2 linked regions of the Azospirillum sp. TSH100 genome follow. The protein of the gene in region 2 interacts with the protein of the main gene of each other region in a pairwise test. Links are inferred from orthologs where the notes say so. Each region holds a gene or a part of one and is shown on either strand. Other genes may lie near its edges.

Region 1 (8,049 bases), on a different replicon or contig from region 2:
GCTGGCCGGGGTGGAGGTGCGGGTCCGCCATCAGCTCGACCCGGCACGGGAAATGGCCCGCTTCGTCGCCGGGCTGATAGAACGCGGCGACCTGCGCGCCGGCGACAATACGGCGATGATCGACACGCTGCGCGGTGCGCTGGCCGGCGCCCCGGACGTCACCGGCCTCGCCTTCATCCGCCCGGACCTGACCGGGGTCCGCGTCGGCCGGCTGAATGGCGGGCTGGTCGCCGATCCCTTCGACATGCAGGGCGACAGCGACATCCCGCCGGAGGTGCTGGACGGCCCCAATCGCAGTGCCGCCAGCTGGGCCGACCCGCGCTGGCTGAAGGAGGCGCAGAACAGCTTCGTCACCCTCTACCAGCCGGTGCGGCGCGACGGCCGCTATATGGGGCAGGTGGCGGTCGGCGTCTCGCTGGGCGACCTGTCGCGCTTCCTGTCGGTGCTGTATGTGGAGCAGGGGCTGAACGCCTTCGTGCTGTACGACCACAGCCATGTGCTGGCCCATCCGGCGCTGGTCGGCCGCAGCTTCGACTTTTCCGGCAAGCTGGACGGTCCGCCGCTGCCGCGCATCGACCAGGTCGACGACCCGGCGTTGGCGGCGCTGTGGTCCAGCGGCGTGCCCGTCCAGTCGCTGAAGAAGCGGGTGGAGGCGCGCGGCGTCCGCGTGCTGGGCAGCGACTACATCTTCCTGACCCGCAAGATGGCGGGGTACGGCCAGCAGGACTGGATCATCGGCATTGGCTATCGCGACGGCGAGATGGGGGTGGAGATCCGCCGCCTCTACATCACCGGTGCTGTCGGTTTCGCCATCCTGCTGGTGTCGGTTGGGGTGGCGCTGCTGGTCGGGCGGCGGATCAGCCGTCAGGTGGCGCGGCTGGCCGAGGCCGCCGACCGCGTCCGCGCCTTCGAATTCCGCGCCATCCCCGACCTTCCCGACTCCCGCCTGCGCGAGATGGCGCGCGCCGCCACCGCCTTCAACGCCATGGTCGCCGGCCTGCGCTGGTTCGAGACCTATGTCCCGAAGGCGCTGGTCCTGCGTCTGATGCGCCAGCGCGAAACCGAGGGTGGTCTCGACTCGGTGCAGCGCGAGGTGACGGTGATGTTCACCGACATCCGCGGCTTCTCCCGCATGGCCGAGCATATGGCCGCCGCCGACACCGCCGCCCTGCTGAACGAGCATTTTACCCTGCTCGCCGCCTGCATCGAGGCGGAGGGCGGCACGGTGGACAAGTTCATCGGCGATTCCCTGATGGCCTTCTGGGGCGCGCCGGAGGCGCAGGAGGACCATGCCGTCCGCGGTCTGCGCGCGGCGCTGGCGATCCATCATGCCATCCGTGCCGACAACCGCCGCCGCGTCGCCGAGGGCCGGGCGCCGATCCAAGTCCGCGTCGGTTTGCACAGCGGCCCGGTGGTGGTCGGCAACATCGGTTCCGACAGCCGGATCAACTACACCATCGTCGGCGACACCGTGAACGTCGCCGCCCGCATCGAGGAGCTGTCGGCCGCCCTCCAGGGCGAGTCCGAGGTTATCGTGCTGACCAGCGGCGTCACCGCTGCCAAGGGCAAGGACGCCGTCCCGCTGGTCCGCCAGGGCGGCCGGTCGCTGCGCGGCCGCACCGGCATGACCGAACTCTGGCGCCTGGTGCTGGAGGAGGAGAAGAAGGACGCGGCGAGGGCGGGGGAGAAAACGACGCCAACTCTTTCCCTCCCTTCCCCTCCCGACACCGGAGAGGGCGCGAAGCCGGCTTTCGCAGGTAAGGATACACCCTAAACCGGGCCGGTGTTTCCGTCTAAGTCGTTGAAAAATATGGAAACCTCCTGCCCGCTTCCTTACCTCAACGCCAGCCGCGACGGCCACCGCGGCGGTCGTCCTCGTCGAACAGTTCCGCCAGCTTGTTCATCATCGTGCCGCCCAGCTGCTCCGCATCGACGATGGTCACGGCGCGGCGGTAGTAGCGGGTCACGTCGTGGCCGATGCCGATCGCCACCAGCTCGACCGGCGAGCGGGTCTCGATCTGCTCGATGGTCTGGCGCAGATGGCGTTCCAGATAATTGCCGGCATTCACCGACAGGGTCGAGTCGTCGACCGGAGCGCCGTCGGAGATCACCATCAGGATACGGCGCTGTTCCGGCCGGCCGAGCAGCCGGTTGTGCGCCCATTGCAGCGCCTCGCCGTCAATGTTCTCCTTCAGGATGCCTTCGCGCAGCATCAGGCCCAGATTCTTGCGGGCGCGGCGCCACGGCATGTCGGCGGCCTTGTAGACGATGTGGCGCAGGTCGTTCAGGCGGCCGGGATGCGCCGGCTTGCCGGCGGCGACCCAGGCCTCGCGCGCCTGTCCGCCCTTCCAGGCACGGGTGGTGAAGCCCAGCACCTCGACCTTCACCGCGCAGCGCTCCAGCGTGCGGGCGAGGATGTCAGCGCTCATCGCGGCGATGGAGATCGGCCGGCCACGCATGGAGCCGGAATTGTCGATCAGCAGCGACACCACCGTGTCGCGGAAGTCCATCTCCTTCTCTTTCTTGAAGGAGAGCGGCAGGACCGGGTTGGCGACAACGCGGGCAAGCCGGGCGGCGTCGAGGATGCCCTCCTCCAGGTCGAAGTTCCAGGAGCGCTGCTGCTTGGCCATCAGGCGCCGCTGCAAGCGGTTCGCCAGCTTGGAGATCACGCCCTGGAGGTGCTGCAGCTGCTGGTCCAGCAGGTGGCGCAGCCGTTCCAGCTCCGCCGGGTCGCAGAGGTCGGCGGCGTCGACCACCTCGTCATACTGCGTGGTGAAGGCCTTGTAGGCGTTGGGATCGGGCTCGTTGCGGCGGTTGGCATCGTTGCGCCAGGGCTGGCCGGGGCCGGCGGGCTCCTCCGCCCCCTCGCCCTCGCCCATCTCCATGTCGCCTTCCTCGCCTGCACCCTCCTCGGCGCTGTCGCCGGCCTCCGACGAGTCCTGCATCTCCGACGAGGCCATGGATTCGGAGTCCGACTGGTCCTCGTCCTGGCCGCGGGTCTGGCCGTGCTGGGGCGACTCCTCGTCCTCGGAGGACTGGGTCTGCTGATCCTCTTCCTCCTCCTGGTCGGCTTCCTGCCCGACTTCCATGTCGAGATCGGCCAGCAGGCGGCGGACCGTCTTGGCGTAGGCCTCCTGGTCGCCGGCGTAGTTCGCCAGCCCCTTCATGTCCTTGCCCAGCCGCTCCTCGATCCAGGGGCGCCAGAGGTCGACGGCATGGGCGGCGGCGGGCGGCGGCGGCGCGCCGGTCATCGCCTCGCGCGCCATCAGCCGCAGCGCTTCGGACAGGGGCACCTGCCCGCGGTCCTCGAAACGGTCGAAGCCCTGGCGGGTGTAGCGATCGTCCAGCGCTGCTTCCAGATTATGGGCGACGCCGGCCATGTCGCGGCTGCCCAGCGCCTCGCAGCGCGCCTGTTCCATCGCGTCATAGGCCTGGCGCGCGGCATCGCCCAGCGGCATGCGGTGGGCATGCACCGTGGCGTCGTGATAGCGCAGCCGCAGCGCCACGGCATCGGCCGCCCCGCGCAGCTTGGCGACCTCCACCGGATTGAGATCGCGCGCCGGCAGTGGCACCCGCACCCGCTGGCCCGACAGCCCCGGCGGATCGGACGAAAAGCCCACCTGCACCTCCGCCCGCCGGGACATGGCGCGCACCGTGGCGGTGGTGGACCGCTTGAAGGCTTCGACGGGGGTGTCGTTCTGGGTGGTCATCGCGGGGCGTCTTTGTTCTTGGGACAATTAAGGCGCGGTGGGCAGGATCGACACGGAACAGGGCATGGCGTTTACGGACATGCCGGGACTTGAACCGCTGATACAAGCTCTTGCCCAGTGATGCCATCCGCCCCGGTCCGCGTGAATCCTTGTGTGCCGCGCCCCGACTTCACCGAAGAGCGGGGCGCGGCGCACAGGATCACACGAGGTTCGCCTGAACCCCCGTCTCCGGCAGCTCGACGCCGAAGCAGCGCTGGTAGTATTCGGCCACCGTCGGCCGTTCCACCTCGTCGCATTTGTTCAGGAAGGTGATGCGGAAGGCAAAGGCGACGTCGTTGAAGATCCGCGCGTTCTCGGCCCAGGTGATGACCGTGCGCGGGCTCATGACGGTGGAGATGTCGCCGTTGATGAAGCCGGCGCGGGTCAGGTCGGCCAGACGCACCATCGACGCCACGGTGTCGCGGCCCCTGGCGTCGTCGTAGGACGCGACCTTGGCCTGGACGATCTTCACCTCGGCGTCGACCGGCAGGTAGTTCAGCGTCGCCACGATGTTCCAGCGGTCCATCTGGCCCTGGTTGATCTGCTGGGTGCCGTGATACAGGCCGGTGGTGTCGCCCAGGCCCACGGTGTTCGCGGTGGCGAACAGGCGGAAGGCCGGATGCGGACGAATGACGCGGTTCTGGTCGAGCAGCGTCAGCTTGCCTTCCACCTCAAGCACGCGCTGGATCACGAACATCACGTCCGGGCGGCCGGCGTCATATTCGTCGAACACCAGGGCGCAGGCATGCTGCAAGGCCCAGGGCAGGATGCCCTCGCGGTATTCGGTGACCTGCACGCCGTCGCGGAGCACGATGGCATCCTTGCCCATCAGGTCGATGCGGCTGATGTGGCTGTCCAGGTTGACGCGGATGCAGGGCCAGTTCAGCCGGGCGGCGACCTGTTCGATGTGGGTCGACTTTCCGGTGCCGTGATAGCCCTGGACCATGACGCGGCGGTTGTAGGCGAAGCCGGCGAGGATGGCCAGCGTCGTGTCCCGGTCGAAGCGGTAGGCGCTGTCGAGGTCGGGCACATGCTCCGTGCGCTGGCTGAAGGCCGGCACCTGCATGTCGCTGTCGATGCCGAAGACCTCACGCACCGAGACCGTCGTGTCGGGCTTGTGGTCGAACAGGGCCGAGCTGGCCTGGGTCGCTCCTTGGGAAGCCATGGGTGGTTTCTTACGTTCCAGCGAGTGTCGGTTGTCCGGCGGCCGCGGGATTGACCCGGCCCGCCAACGGGGGTTCAGGCAGCATAACAGGCTTTCAGCGTATTGTAGGCCTGATTGATTTCTTTCAGGCGTTCTTCCGCAGCCTTGTCGCCGCCGTTGGCATCGGGATGATGCTTTTTCGCAAGCTCCCGATAGCGTGCCTTGATCCGTGTGAAGTCCACAGGGGGCGTCAGTTCGAGGACCGCCAGTGCCTTTTCCTCGTCGGTGCGGGCATGGTTGCGCCGTTGCGCCTTTTCCTCATCCTTCGTCTTGCCGGTGTCCTGGCCGAATTCGAAACTGAAGCCGTTGACGACGCGGTCGCGGATGAAGCGCTCCTGCGTCGCCCATTTGCCGAGCGGCCAGCTCGGCCGTTGCCATGTGGTGTCGCGCCGCACCTCCGCCTCGATCTGGTCGGTGGACATGCCGGCGTAATAGTCCCAGGCGCGGTTGTACTCCCGGACGTGGTCCAGGCAGAACCACCAGTATTCGTTGAGGCTGCTGCGGCTCTTCGGCGCACGATATTCGCCGGCGGCGACGCAATCGGGATGGTCGCACACACGGGTGGCCGCACGCGGGGCGGCATAGCTGTCGTAACTGGAGCGGGCGCGGTTCCTGGTCATCGGCCAAGTATGGGAAGAGCCGATGGCTCTGGCAAGCACGCCGAATCGAGCTTCCGTCATCCGCAATCTGCGGGACGCCGGGCTTGACAGGCGCTTGACAGGGCAGGGAACGCACCGTCTCCTGACTGCCGGTGCGGCTGCCCGGACATGCTCCTCCGCCGCAGCCCCTTCCATCCATCCCCGATTAGTGCCGAGACATCAGGAACCTGCCATGGAATACGCCACGCGCATCCGCGAAAAGCTGACCACCGGACTGGCGCCGGACCGGTTGGAGGTCGTCGACGACAGCGCCCGCCATGCCGGCCATGCCGGGGCGGACGCCGCCGGCGAAACCCATTTTCACGTCACCATCGTTTCCGCCGCCTTCGCCGGCAAGTCGCGGGTGGAGCGTCAGCGGATGGTCTACGCGCTGCTGGCGGACGAACTGCGCGAGCGAGTGCATGCGCTGGGACTGACCACTCACGCACCCGGCGAAGCCGGGGCATGAAATCCTCCCGGTGAAGCCTGGGCCTGAAGCATCTCCCAGGGAAGCCTGGGCGTAAGGCAAAGCCCCGTTCTCTTACGCAAGCTGCTGAAAAACTGACCGTTAGTGCGCTTTAAATAACGAGTGGTTGAGCGCTGGAAATAGCATACATATGGATGCAACCAAGAGTCGATTTTAGGAAAACTTGTAAGAATGAGAGACGCTAGCGTGGTTGCAATTCCCGCCGCGTTTAGTAGAGTGCTATATATGCAACCATTTATCGCGCCGTGGCGGACACAAACTTCGCATGTCCGCCGGCGGCTTCGTGGAAGGGGCTGCGGATGGCGAAGCGTGGGCCGAAGAAAAAGCGCGTGAACACTTCCCATGCGGGGGTGGAACCGCTGAGGAGCCAGAACATCATGATCGGCGGACACCGCACGAGCATGCGGCTGGAACCGTCGATGTGGGATGCTCTGGAGGATATCGGCCGTCGGGAAGGCATGACCGTCAACCGCCTCTGCACCCAGATCAAGGAGCGGATCGAGGAGCAGGCGCGCCGTAAAGGCATCAAGCCGGAGGACGCGGATGTCACACTGACCTCCGCGGTGCGTGTCTTCATCGCGTCCTATTACCGCCGTGCCTGCACGGAGGACGGCCACCAGCGTGCCGGCCATGGCGGCAGCGACCCGTTCATCGGCACACCTTTCGAACTGCCGCCGGTCGACGACGCCGAAGGGGTCAAGGCTGCGGTCGCCGAAGGCGGCAATTTCCCCACGCCTGGTCAGACCCAGGCAGCTTCGGTCCGACCCGGCCTGGAGGCCTGAACAGCGCCACCCGGCGCCTTCTCCCGCCGGGCAGCCTCCTTGCCGCCGCCCCGGGGTGAATTCGTATGTTATTCCGCCGCCTCTTCCCGGGCGGCGTCTTCGTTTTGGTGGCCGGTGTAATGGGCTGGCCAATGTTTGCGCACCACTTCGCCGTTGCTGTCGAAAATGTGGCACATGTTCAGCAGAACCGGCCTCTTGCCGTCGTCCTGGGCCGGTTTGCCGGAGGCTTTCGCGCGCTCCGCCGCCTCGCGGGCCAGAATCGGATAGACGGTCTGGAAGGCGGTGGTCGCCAGCGGTCCCAGCAGCTCCACCAGATGGGTACACCCCTTCGGCCCGCCCAGCCGGTCCTTCACCGCCCGGGTCCAGCCCGGACCGATGCGCAGGCCCACCAGCTGCTGAAACCGTGGCGTGATGCTGGCGCAGGCGTTGTAGGGGCTGTGTTCGGTCACCGCCTCCACCGCCTGGACGGTCAGTTTGTCGTCGATGGTCAGGCGCATCCACATCTGGTGGATCGGTGTCCCCGGCTCCAGATGCCCGCGTTCCTCCGTGTGGAAGCCGTAACTCTTGACGTCGGTTAGATGGCCTTCGATGTCCCACAGCCCATCGGCACGCCGAAAGCCCTGGCAGGTCACACGGCGGGTGTGGATGGGCTCGCGCGCGGTGGGGGCGGACAGCGAGGGCGCGGACATCGGGCTTTCCAGTTCGGCAGTGAGGATGGCTCACCCTCGACTATCGACGGGGCCGGGCGCCCGGTCAACCCGACCCCGCCGCAACGCAGCGTTACCTATAGGTCAACTCCCGGTCCCCGATCAGCCGACAGTCGCCTCCGCCGAATAGCCGCTGCCGAACATGTAGGCCTCGCGGTTGCGCAGTTCGTCCTCCAGATGGGTCCGTACCACGGCGAACAGGTCACGGATCGACACCATGCCGACGGCCTCGCCGTTCACCGCGATCGGCAAGTGGCGGTAATGGTGACGTTCCATCAGGTCGAGTGCCGCCAGCGCGGTGGCCGAGGGTTCCAGCGTGTCGGGATCGGCGGTCATCACCGCCGACAGCGGGGTGGTGTCGGGGGCGAGCCCGGCCGCGATCACGCGGGTGGTCATGTCGCGTTCGGTGACGATGCCCTTCAGCGTCCGTCCTTCGGTGATCAGCACGGCGGCGATGCGCTTTTCCGCCATCAGCGTGGCGG
Region 2 (8,133 bases):
GCGGCCGATGTCGGTGCGCTCCAGGTCCATTTTTCCGGCGGCGAGCCCTGCGTCCGCAAGGATCTGGAGGAGCTGGTCGCCCACGCGACGGAGATCGGGCTCTACAGCAATCTCATCACCTCGGCCGTGCTGCTCGACCGGCCGCGGCTGGAGGGTTTGCAGCGCGCCGGGCTTCAGCATGTGCAGATCAGCCTTCAGGATGCGGAGGCCGCCGGGGCCGACCGCGTCGGCGGCTTCAAGGGCGGCCATGCCAAGAAGCTGGAGGTGGCGCGGGCGGTGGTGGCCCAGGGTCTGGCGCTGACCATCAACGCCGTCCTGCACCGCCACAACATCGACCGGGTGAACGAGGTCATCGATCTGGCGATGGATCTCGGCGCCGGGCGGATCGAGATCGCCAACGTGCAGTATTACGGCTGGGCGCTCGCCAACCGCGCCGCGCTGATGCCGTCGCGCGAACAGTTGCTGGAGATGGACGCGGCGGTGCGCGCCCGGCTCCCGGAACTGGCCGGACGGATCGTGGTGGATTACGTCGTGCCAGATTACTATGCCCGCCGGCCGAAAAGCTGCATGGGCGGCTGGGCGCGGCGCTTCATGAACGTCACCCCGCGCGGTCGCGTCCTGCCCTGCCATGCCGCGGAAACCATCCCCGGCATGGAATTCGAGACGGTGCACGACCGCAGCCTGTCCGACATCTGGCGCGACGGACCGGCCTTCACCCGCTACCGCGGCACCGACTGGATGCCGCAGCCCTGCCAGTCCTGCGACCACAAGGAAGAGGATTGGGGCGGCTGCCGCTGTCAGGCGCTTGCGCTCGCCGGCAGCGCCGATGCGACCGACCCTGTGTGTGAACTGTCCCCGGCCCATGCGGATGTAGCAGATCTGCGCGACCGCGATGCAGCGGCGCTGGACAGCGTCTGGACCTATCGCGGTGCCTGACTGGCACGGCGATGCCTACTGGAACCGTTCGAGCACCATCTGCGTCGTCACCTCGGCGACGCCGGGAAGCCCGACGATGGCGGCGCGGATCGTCTCGATGCCGCGGATGTCCGCCGCCTCGGCACGGACCACCAGATCGATGGCGCCGGCCACCGCATCCATCGTGACGATGCCGGGAATCCGCCGCAGCTTGGGAACCAGTTGCGCACAGCTGCGGCCCGGTTCGTGGCGCAGCAGGAAATAGGCGGCGACCCCATCGGCCGCCGGACCGTCCTCGATGGTCGTGAAGCCACGGATCACCCCTGACCGCAGCAGCCGGTCGAGCCGTTCCTGGGTGGCGCTGCGCGACAATCCGACATCGCGGGCAAGTGCCACCAATGTGCGGCGGCCATCCTTGCGCAACGCCGCCAGCAGCAGCCTATCCTTTTCGTCCATCCCCGTCCCCGCATCCGCCCCACCGGCGGAATGCCGGCCTGCCGGCATCTTGCCGGGATGCAACCGGCAACCCTTCGGCGGAAGTTCATGGTCAAAGTTCGTGGCCAAAGTTCATGGCCACGGACCATGGACGATTTGCACGGAGTATCCAATGACCTTGCTTCCCGCCGCCTCCGCTCTTCTGTCGGTCGACATGCAGTGCGCCTTCGACGAGCCGCGCTGGCCGAGGCGCTGGAACCGCGCGCTCGACCACAACGGCCTGCGGCTGGTCGATGCCTGGCGGCGCAGCGGCCGCCCGATCATCCATGTGCGTCACGATTCGGTCAGTCCGACCTCCACCTTGCGCCCCGGACAGCCGGGCAATCGCTTCCGCGAGGGGTTCGAGCCGCAGGATGGTGAAGCGCTGGTGACCAAGAGCGTCAATTCGGCGTTCATCGGCACCGATCTGGACTTGCGGCTGCGCCGGATGGGCATCGACCGGCTGGTGGTGTTCGGTATCTCGACCGACATGTGTGTGTCGACCACCGTCCGCACCGGCGCCAATCTGGGCTGGCCGATCATGCTGGTCACCGACGCCTGCGATTGTTTCGACATGCCGGACGAACATGGCCGGATCATCCCGGCGGAACAGGTCCATACCGTCCATGTCGCTACGCTGGGCTACGAGTTCTGCGAGCTGACCACCACCGACGCCATCATCCGGAGTCTGTGACCCCGCACCAGGAGGCGGAGCGGCAGCGTCTCAGGCCCCATCTCAGGCGCTGTCGCCCGACCCGCCCTTCTTGCCGCCGCCGTCCTGCTTGTTGACGGTCGCCCAGGCGCGGCGTTCCGCCTCCTCGTGCGACACGCCGCGCTCTTCGTACCCCTCCTCGATATGCTCGGCCTTGCGCTTCTGCTTGTCGGTGTACTTGTCCTTGTCGCCTTGGGACATCGAATCCTCCTGGTGCAATTGCCAACTCAACAGTGCCCACGATTGGGAGGTTCCTTGGGGAAATAGGCTGAAACTCATATCCGGGACAGAACAGTCGGAAAGCGCGGCTTGCCGTGAGCGGGGCCGTCACCCATCCTTTCCCACACCGCTTTCAGGGGGAGGTTCCGGGGTGTTCAAGATCTTCAATATCAGCCGCGTCATGACGGGCGCGGCGGTTCTCGCGCTGGGACTCGCGGCCGGCACGGCACAGGCTGCGGATGCTGTCCGCGTCGGATCGAAACTGGATGCCGAAAGCGGGCTGCTCGGCACCATGATCCTGCAAGTGCTGCAAGCGGGCGGCATCCCGACGGAAAACAAGATCCAGCTGGGCCCAACCAAGATCGTGCGCGGTGCGCTGCTGTCCGGCGAGATCGATATTTACCCCGAATACACAGGCAACGGCGCCTTCTTCTTCAACGTCGACAGCGATCCGGTCTGGAAGAATGCCGGGGCCGGCTATGACAAGGTCCGGCAACTCGACCAGGAGAAGAACAACATTGTCTGGCTGAAACCGGCCCCAGCCAACAACACTTGGGCGCTGGCCGTCCGCCGCGACGTCGCCGAGGCCAACAAGCTGAAGACGATGGAGGATTTCGCCAAGTGGGTCTCCAGCGGCGGCAAGGCGAAGGTCGCAGCGTCGGCCGAGTTCGTGGAAAGCCCGGCCGCCCTGCCCTCCTTCCAGCAGACCTATGGCTTCGCGCTGAAGCCCGACCAGATGCTGATCCTGGCTGGCGGCGACACCGCCGCCACCATCCGTGCGGCGGCGGAGCAGACCTCCGGCGTCAACACCGCCATGGTCTATGGCACCGACGGCGCCATTGCCGCACTGGATCTCGTTGTGCTGGCCGATACCAAGGGTGCCCAGATGGTGTATGAGCCGGCACCGACCGTCCGCGCCGCGGTGCTGACCGCCAATCCGAAGATCGCCGACCTGCTGAATCCGGTCTTCGCCGGCCTGGACGCCGATACTCTGCGCGGACTGAACGCCAAGATCTCGGTCGACGGGCAGGACCAGAAGCAGGTCGCCACCGAGTATCTGAAGTCCAAGGGCCTGCTGAAGTAAGCCGGCGACGTGACCGGCCGTTTTTCCCTGCACAACCGCGTGGCCCTGCTGATGGCACTGGCAGTGGTGCTCGCCGCCATTGGCTTGCCATTCCTCGGCTTCGCGCCCAACCGGCTGCTGTCCGGCAGGCCGGTATCGTTTTGGGCAGCGGTGCGGGGGTTGGATGGAATCGCGGTTTTGCTGGCGGGACTGGCCCTGCTCGCGACACCGTTCCTGCCGCCAAGGCGTGTGGGGCTTGGCCTGGCCATTGCGGCCGGCGGGCTTTTCTGCGCCGGATTGGTTTGGCTGGCCGGTGCCCATGCGGCAACCCTTGCGCAGGGAGCATCCGCGGCGGCGCGGACCTCCTTCGCCTCCGGCTTCTGGGTGATGGCGGCGGCCGGACTTCTGACCGTGGTCGATGCAGCCCGGCGGCTGGGTCTGGGCGCCGTCGGCCGAATGGCGGTCGGCGGGGCTGTGGCCGGGCTGGTGGCTCTGCAACTGGCATCGGGCCATCTCGATGCCCTGTCGATTCTCAAGGAATACGCCAACCGGCGCGAGGTCTTCGCCGACGCCGTGCTGCGCCACGCCGCGCTGGTGGCGGCGGCGCTGGTGCCGACCCTGCTGGTCGGCGTGCCGCTCGGCATTGCCGCCCACCGGGTGCAGGCAGTCGGCCGCGCGGTGTTCCCGGTGCTGAACGTTGTGCAGACGGTGCCGTCCATCGCCCTGTTCGGGCTGCTGATGGCGCCGCTGGCGGCACTGGGCGCCCTGCTGCCGGGGTCGGGGATCAGTGGGGTCGGGCCGCTGCCGGCGGTGATCGCGCTGACCCTCTATTCGCTGCTGCCCATTGTGCGCAACACCGCGGTCGGGCTGGACGGCGTGCCGGCGCCGGTGCGGGAGGCGGCACGCGGCATGGGGCTGACGCCGCGCCAGATCTTCCTGCGCGTCGACCTGCCGCTGGCGCTGCCGGTCTTCCTGTCGGGGTTGCGCATTACCGTGGTCCAGGCGGTCGGGCTGGCGGCGGTGGCGGCGCTGATCGGTGCCGGCGGCCTGGGGGCGATCATGTTCCAGGGGCTTTTCGCCAACGCGCTGGACCTTGTGCTGCTGGGGGCCGTTCCTGTCATTCTATTGGCAGTGGCGGCCGACGCCCTGCTGTCCATCGGCATCGCCGCCGCCACCAACCGCATCGGCGTTCTGCCGGGAAAGAGTGCGCCATGATCGACTTCGAGCGCGTGACCAAGCGCTTCGGCTCCTGGACGGCGGTGGATGCCTTGTCCTTCACCGTGGCGGAGGGGGAGTTCCGCGTGCTGATCGGCCCGTCGGGCTCCGGCAAATCGACGGTTCTGAGGATGATCAACCGGCTGATCCCGGCAGACGAAGGCGCCATCCGCATCGACGGCGAGGACATCGCGTCGCTAAAGCCGGAAGAGCTTCGCCGCCGCATGGGCTATGTCATCCAGTCGGTCGGGCTCTTCCCGCACTGGACGGTCGAGCGCAACATCGCCACGGTCCCCGGCCTGCTCGGCTGGCCCAAGGCGCGAATCCGCGATCGGGTGACGGAGCTGCTGGAGCTGCTGAACCTCGACCCCCACCGCTATCGCGGCGCCTACCCGCACCAGTTGTCGGGCGGGCAGCAGCAGCGCGTCGGCGTCGCCCGCGCGCTGGCGGCGGAACCGCGCATCCTGCTGATGGACGAGCCGTTCAGCGCGCTCGATCCCATCACCCGCGCCAGTCTCCAGACCGAGCTGTCGGCCATCCACCGCCGCACCGGCACCACCGTCGTCTTCGTCACCCACGACATGGACGAGGCCTTGCTGCTAGGCGACAGCATCGCGGTGATGGACCATGGCCGGCTGATCCAGTGCGCCACACCGCTGGAGATTCTGACGCGCCCGGCCAGCCCGCTGGTCCGCGATCTGGTGGGGCGAGAGGAGTGGGGGCTGAAGCGGCTGGCGGTGGAGACGGTCGGCGACCGCGCCCGCCGGCAGGAAAGCGTGACCGGCGAGCCGCTGGCCGCCGAGACCCCGCTGCACCGCGCCCTGTCGGAAATGGTCGCCCGCGGCACCGAAAGGCTGCCGGTGGTGGATGGCGACGGCCGGCCGGCCGGGGTGCTGCACCTGTCCGACCTTGTGCGGCCCTCCGCGCACCAGTCTGCCTCCGGCGGCCCCGCATGACCGGCGCCGGCATGGCCCCGCGGGAGTTCCTGACCGACCGGCTGATGCTGGGGCTGGTGGCGCTGGTGGCTCTGGTGCTGGGAATGCCGTCGCTGAAGCCGCTGTTCGCCACGCTCTTTCCGCGCCTGGATCGGCCGCTGTACGAAGCGGAGAGCTTCGTCAGCCTGACTCTCGACCATATGGCGCTGGTCGGCCTCTCCAGCCTCGCCGCGATCCTGCTGGGCGGCGGGGCCGGCATCGCCGTCACGCGGCCCTGGGGCAAGGAATTCCGCGGCCTGCTGGAAACCGTCGCCACCATGGGCCAGACCTTTCCGCCGGTGGCGGTGCTGGCGCTGGCGGTGCCGGTGATGGGCTTCGGTCCCGAGCCGGCGCTGATCGCGCTCACGCTCTACGCCCTGCTGCCGGTTGTGGAAAACACGGTCGCCGGGCTGGACGGCGTTCCGGCCCCGGTCCTCGACTCCGCCCGTGGGCTGGGCATGGGACCGGTGGAACTGCTGTTCCGGGTGGAACTGCCGCTGGCCGCGCCGGTGATCCTGGCCGGCGTGCGCACCGCCGTCATCATCAATGTCGGCACCGCCGCCATCGCCTCCACCGTCGGGGCCAAGACCCTGGGGCTGCCGATCATCGTCGGGCTGAACGGGTCCAACCAGGCCTATGTCATCCAGGGCGCGCTGATCGTCGCCTCACTCGCCGTGGTGATCGACGCCGGGTTCGACCGGCTGGCTGGCTGGCTGACTCGCTGGTCGCACCGCTGAGGGGCAGACAGACGCCGACGCCTTATTTGCGAACGACAATTTGAGAATGACTTGCATTCGCAATATGAACGCCTTACCCTCCGCCTATTCCCCTCAAGCGGAGTCCGTCATGTCCAGCATGCAGTCCCACCGCCGCGCCGCGCCGGCTCGCGAGCGCTTCCAGGAACTGCGCGGTGCCGAGGCGCTGGTCGTCTCGGTTCTGCGGCTGTGGGCCGAACCCCTACGCGAACCGGACCGCCGGCACCCGCACTGGCAGGACGACATGACCAGGGCCGGACTGTCAAACGACGCGGCGGTGGCGTTCGACACGCTGATGCGCATCGTGCTGGCCGCCACCACCCGGCCGCTCGACCTGCACCGCCCGTCCTGCCCCTGCCTGGGCAGCGATGAGGCGCTGCTGCTCGATATGTTGCGACTGGCGCAACGGGGCCAGCATGGCGAGGCCGGACTGCTGATGAACGACTGGCTGCCGCTGGTCGGCGTGCGCATGGCGATGGCGCCGCTCTGCGTCCTGGCCGCCGCATTGTCCCGCGCCGGCCTGACACTGCCGGACCCGGGCGAAGAGTCGCGGATGGCGGGCGGCACGACGGTCGGCCGCATGGACCGGCCGCGCCCCACCGCCGACCGCGGCGCCACCCTCCTGCACTGACGCAAGGCTGCCGGTCAGCGTCGCACCCCGGCGGTGATCCGGTCCGCCAATAGGCCGACCGCCCGGCTCATGGTCCGAACCTGCGCGTCCGGACCGGCGCCGCCAGACGGGACCTCGACCGTTTCGCGCGTCGGCCCGCTCTTGCGCCCGCCAGTCCCGCCGCCGGGCGACAGGCTCCATTGCGCATCCAGAACCACCCCCCCTGTCGCATCGGCGTCGAAGCGCAGGATGGTGACGGTCAGCACCGCCGTGCCGTCCCCCACCGAACTGCCGGCCACCGGCAGCACCGTAGTGCCCGGCAGGCGCGCCGCGAGGTCACCGGACAGGGTGGAGCGCAATCCGTCGGCCAGCGGTTCGGCCCAGCGGTCGAACTCCAGCGCCTCGACCCGGTTACCGTCGATGCGCCGGACGATCTGCGGCCGGTCGATCAGCATCGGCAGGTCCAGCGAGCCCAAGGCCAGAGTCTGGGGCGCGGAATGCACCGGCTGCGCCGTCCCGGACGGCGGAACCACCGCCAGCGTGTAGAGCCGGCTGTCCGGCGTCGACTGGCAGGCCACCAGAACGAGAAGCGGCGCCGCAAACGCGGCCATCTTCAATCCGGGCCGCAATCCTCGCACCACTTTCATGCCCCGCTCTCTCCCTTCCATCAATTCTTGCCTCTCAGCAGCGCTTCCGGGTGGCGTTCGAGATAGTCGGCCAACACGCGGAAGGACCGCGCGGCATCGTTCAGCTGCCGCATCACGCCCGCCAGATCGGCCTGACCGCCACCGCCACCCAGCAGCCCGCTGGCATTCTTCAGCGTACCCTCTGCCGCCGTCGCCACGCCACGCAGGCTCTTCACCACCTCCGGCAATTGACGGTCGGCAGTGCGCATCAACGCGTCGGCGCTACCGAGCGCCTTAGCGAGTGCAGCCAGCGACCGGGCGAGGTCCGGCGAACCGGCAAGCCCGCCGACCGACTGCAAGGTGCCGCGCAGGTCGGCGATCAGCGCATCGAGCGGCAATGCTGCGACCTTGTCCATCACCACGCCGGCCGACCGGGTGAGGGAATCGAGGTCGCTGGAGGCGACGACCGGCAATTCAGACCGCTCGGTTCCGGGCGCGGTCGGCGGTGAACCCGGTTCGAAGTCGAAGGACACCAGCTTTTGCCCGGTCAGCAGGTTGCCGGACGCCAGC

The links.
Region 1: the proteins of E6C72_RS18565 (region 2) and E6C72_RS04810 interact in binary tests that used the Escherichia coli proteins (3 or more experiments, as listed by UniProt). The link is inferred for Azospirillum sp. TSH100 from one-to-one orthologs.

Annotation. Positions count from the first base shown.
Region 1 is NZ_CP039634.1:991,336-999,384, forward strand. Bases 4,568-7,422 are described here. They hold E6C72_RS04810 (BolA family transcriptional regulator), read left to right. Parts: upstream 4,568-5,784; coding sequence 5,785-6,060; downstream 6,061-7,422. Other genes in these bases: cobS (cobaltochelatase subunit CobS), read right to left, coding at 4,568-4,914; E6C72_RS04805 (DnaJ domain-containing protein), read right to left, coding at 4,989-5,573; E6C72_RS04815 (ribbon-helix-helix domain-containing protein), read left to right, coding at 6,408-6,860; E6C72_RS04820 (DUF2889 domain-containing protein), read right to left, coding at 6,929-7,422. Outside these bases: E6C72_RS04790 (adenylate/guanylate cyclase domain-containing protein), read left to right, coding at 1-1,774; cobaltochelatase subunit CobT, read right to left, coding at 1,839-3,710; more of cobS, read right to left, coding at 3,910-4,567; more of E6C72_RS04820, read right to left, coding at 7,423-7,549; E6C72_RS04825 (CBS domain-containing protein), read right to left, coding at 7,670-8,049. UniProt on the Escherichia coli protein: Transcriptional regulator that plays an important role in general stress response. Has many effects on cell morphology, cell growth and cell division. Acts by regulating the transcription of many genes, including dacA (PBP-5), dacC (PBP-6), ampC and mreB.
Region 2 is NZ_CP039636.1:168,529-176,661, forward strand. Bases 2,567-5,505 are described here. They hold E6C72_RS18565 (ABC transporter permease), read left to right. Parts: upstream 2,567-3,413; coding sequence 3,414-4,598; downstream 4,599-5,505. Other genes in these bases: E6C72_RS18560 (ABC transporter substrate-binding protein), read left to right, coding at 2,567-3,404; E6C72_RS18570 (ABC transporter ATP-binding protein), read left to right, coding at 4,595-5,505. In the rest of the region: pyrroloquinoline quinone biosynthesis protein PqqE, read left to right, coding at 1-936; E6C72_RS18550 (Lrp/AsnC family transcriptional regulator), read right to left, coding at 952-1,371; E6C72_RS18555 (cysteine hydrolase family protein), read left to right, coding at 1,523-2,083; E6C72_RS31820 (hypothetical protein), read right to left, coding at 2,126-2,302; more of E6C72_RS18560, read left to right, coding at 2,472-2,566; more of E6C72_RS18570, read left to right, coding at 5,506-5,554; E6C72_RS18575 (ABC transporter permease), read left to right, coding at 5,551-6,309; E6C72_RS18580 (hypothetical protein), read left to right, coding at 6,419-6,958; E6C72_RS18585 (membrane integrity-associated transporter subunit PqiC), read right to left, coding at 6,973-7,548; E6C72_RS18590 (intermembrane transport protein PqiB), read right to left, coding at 7,605-8,133.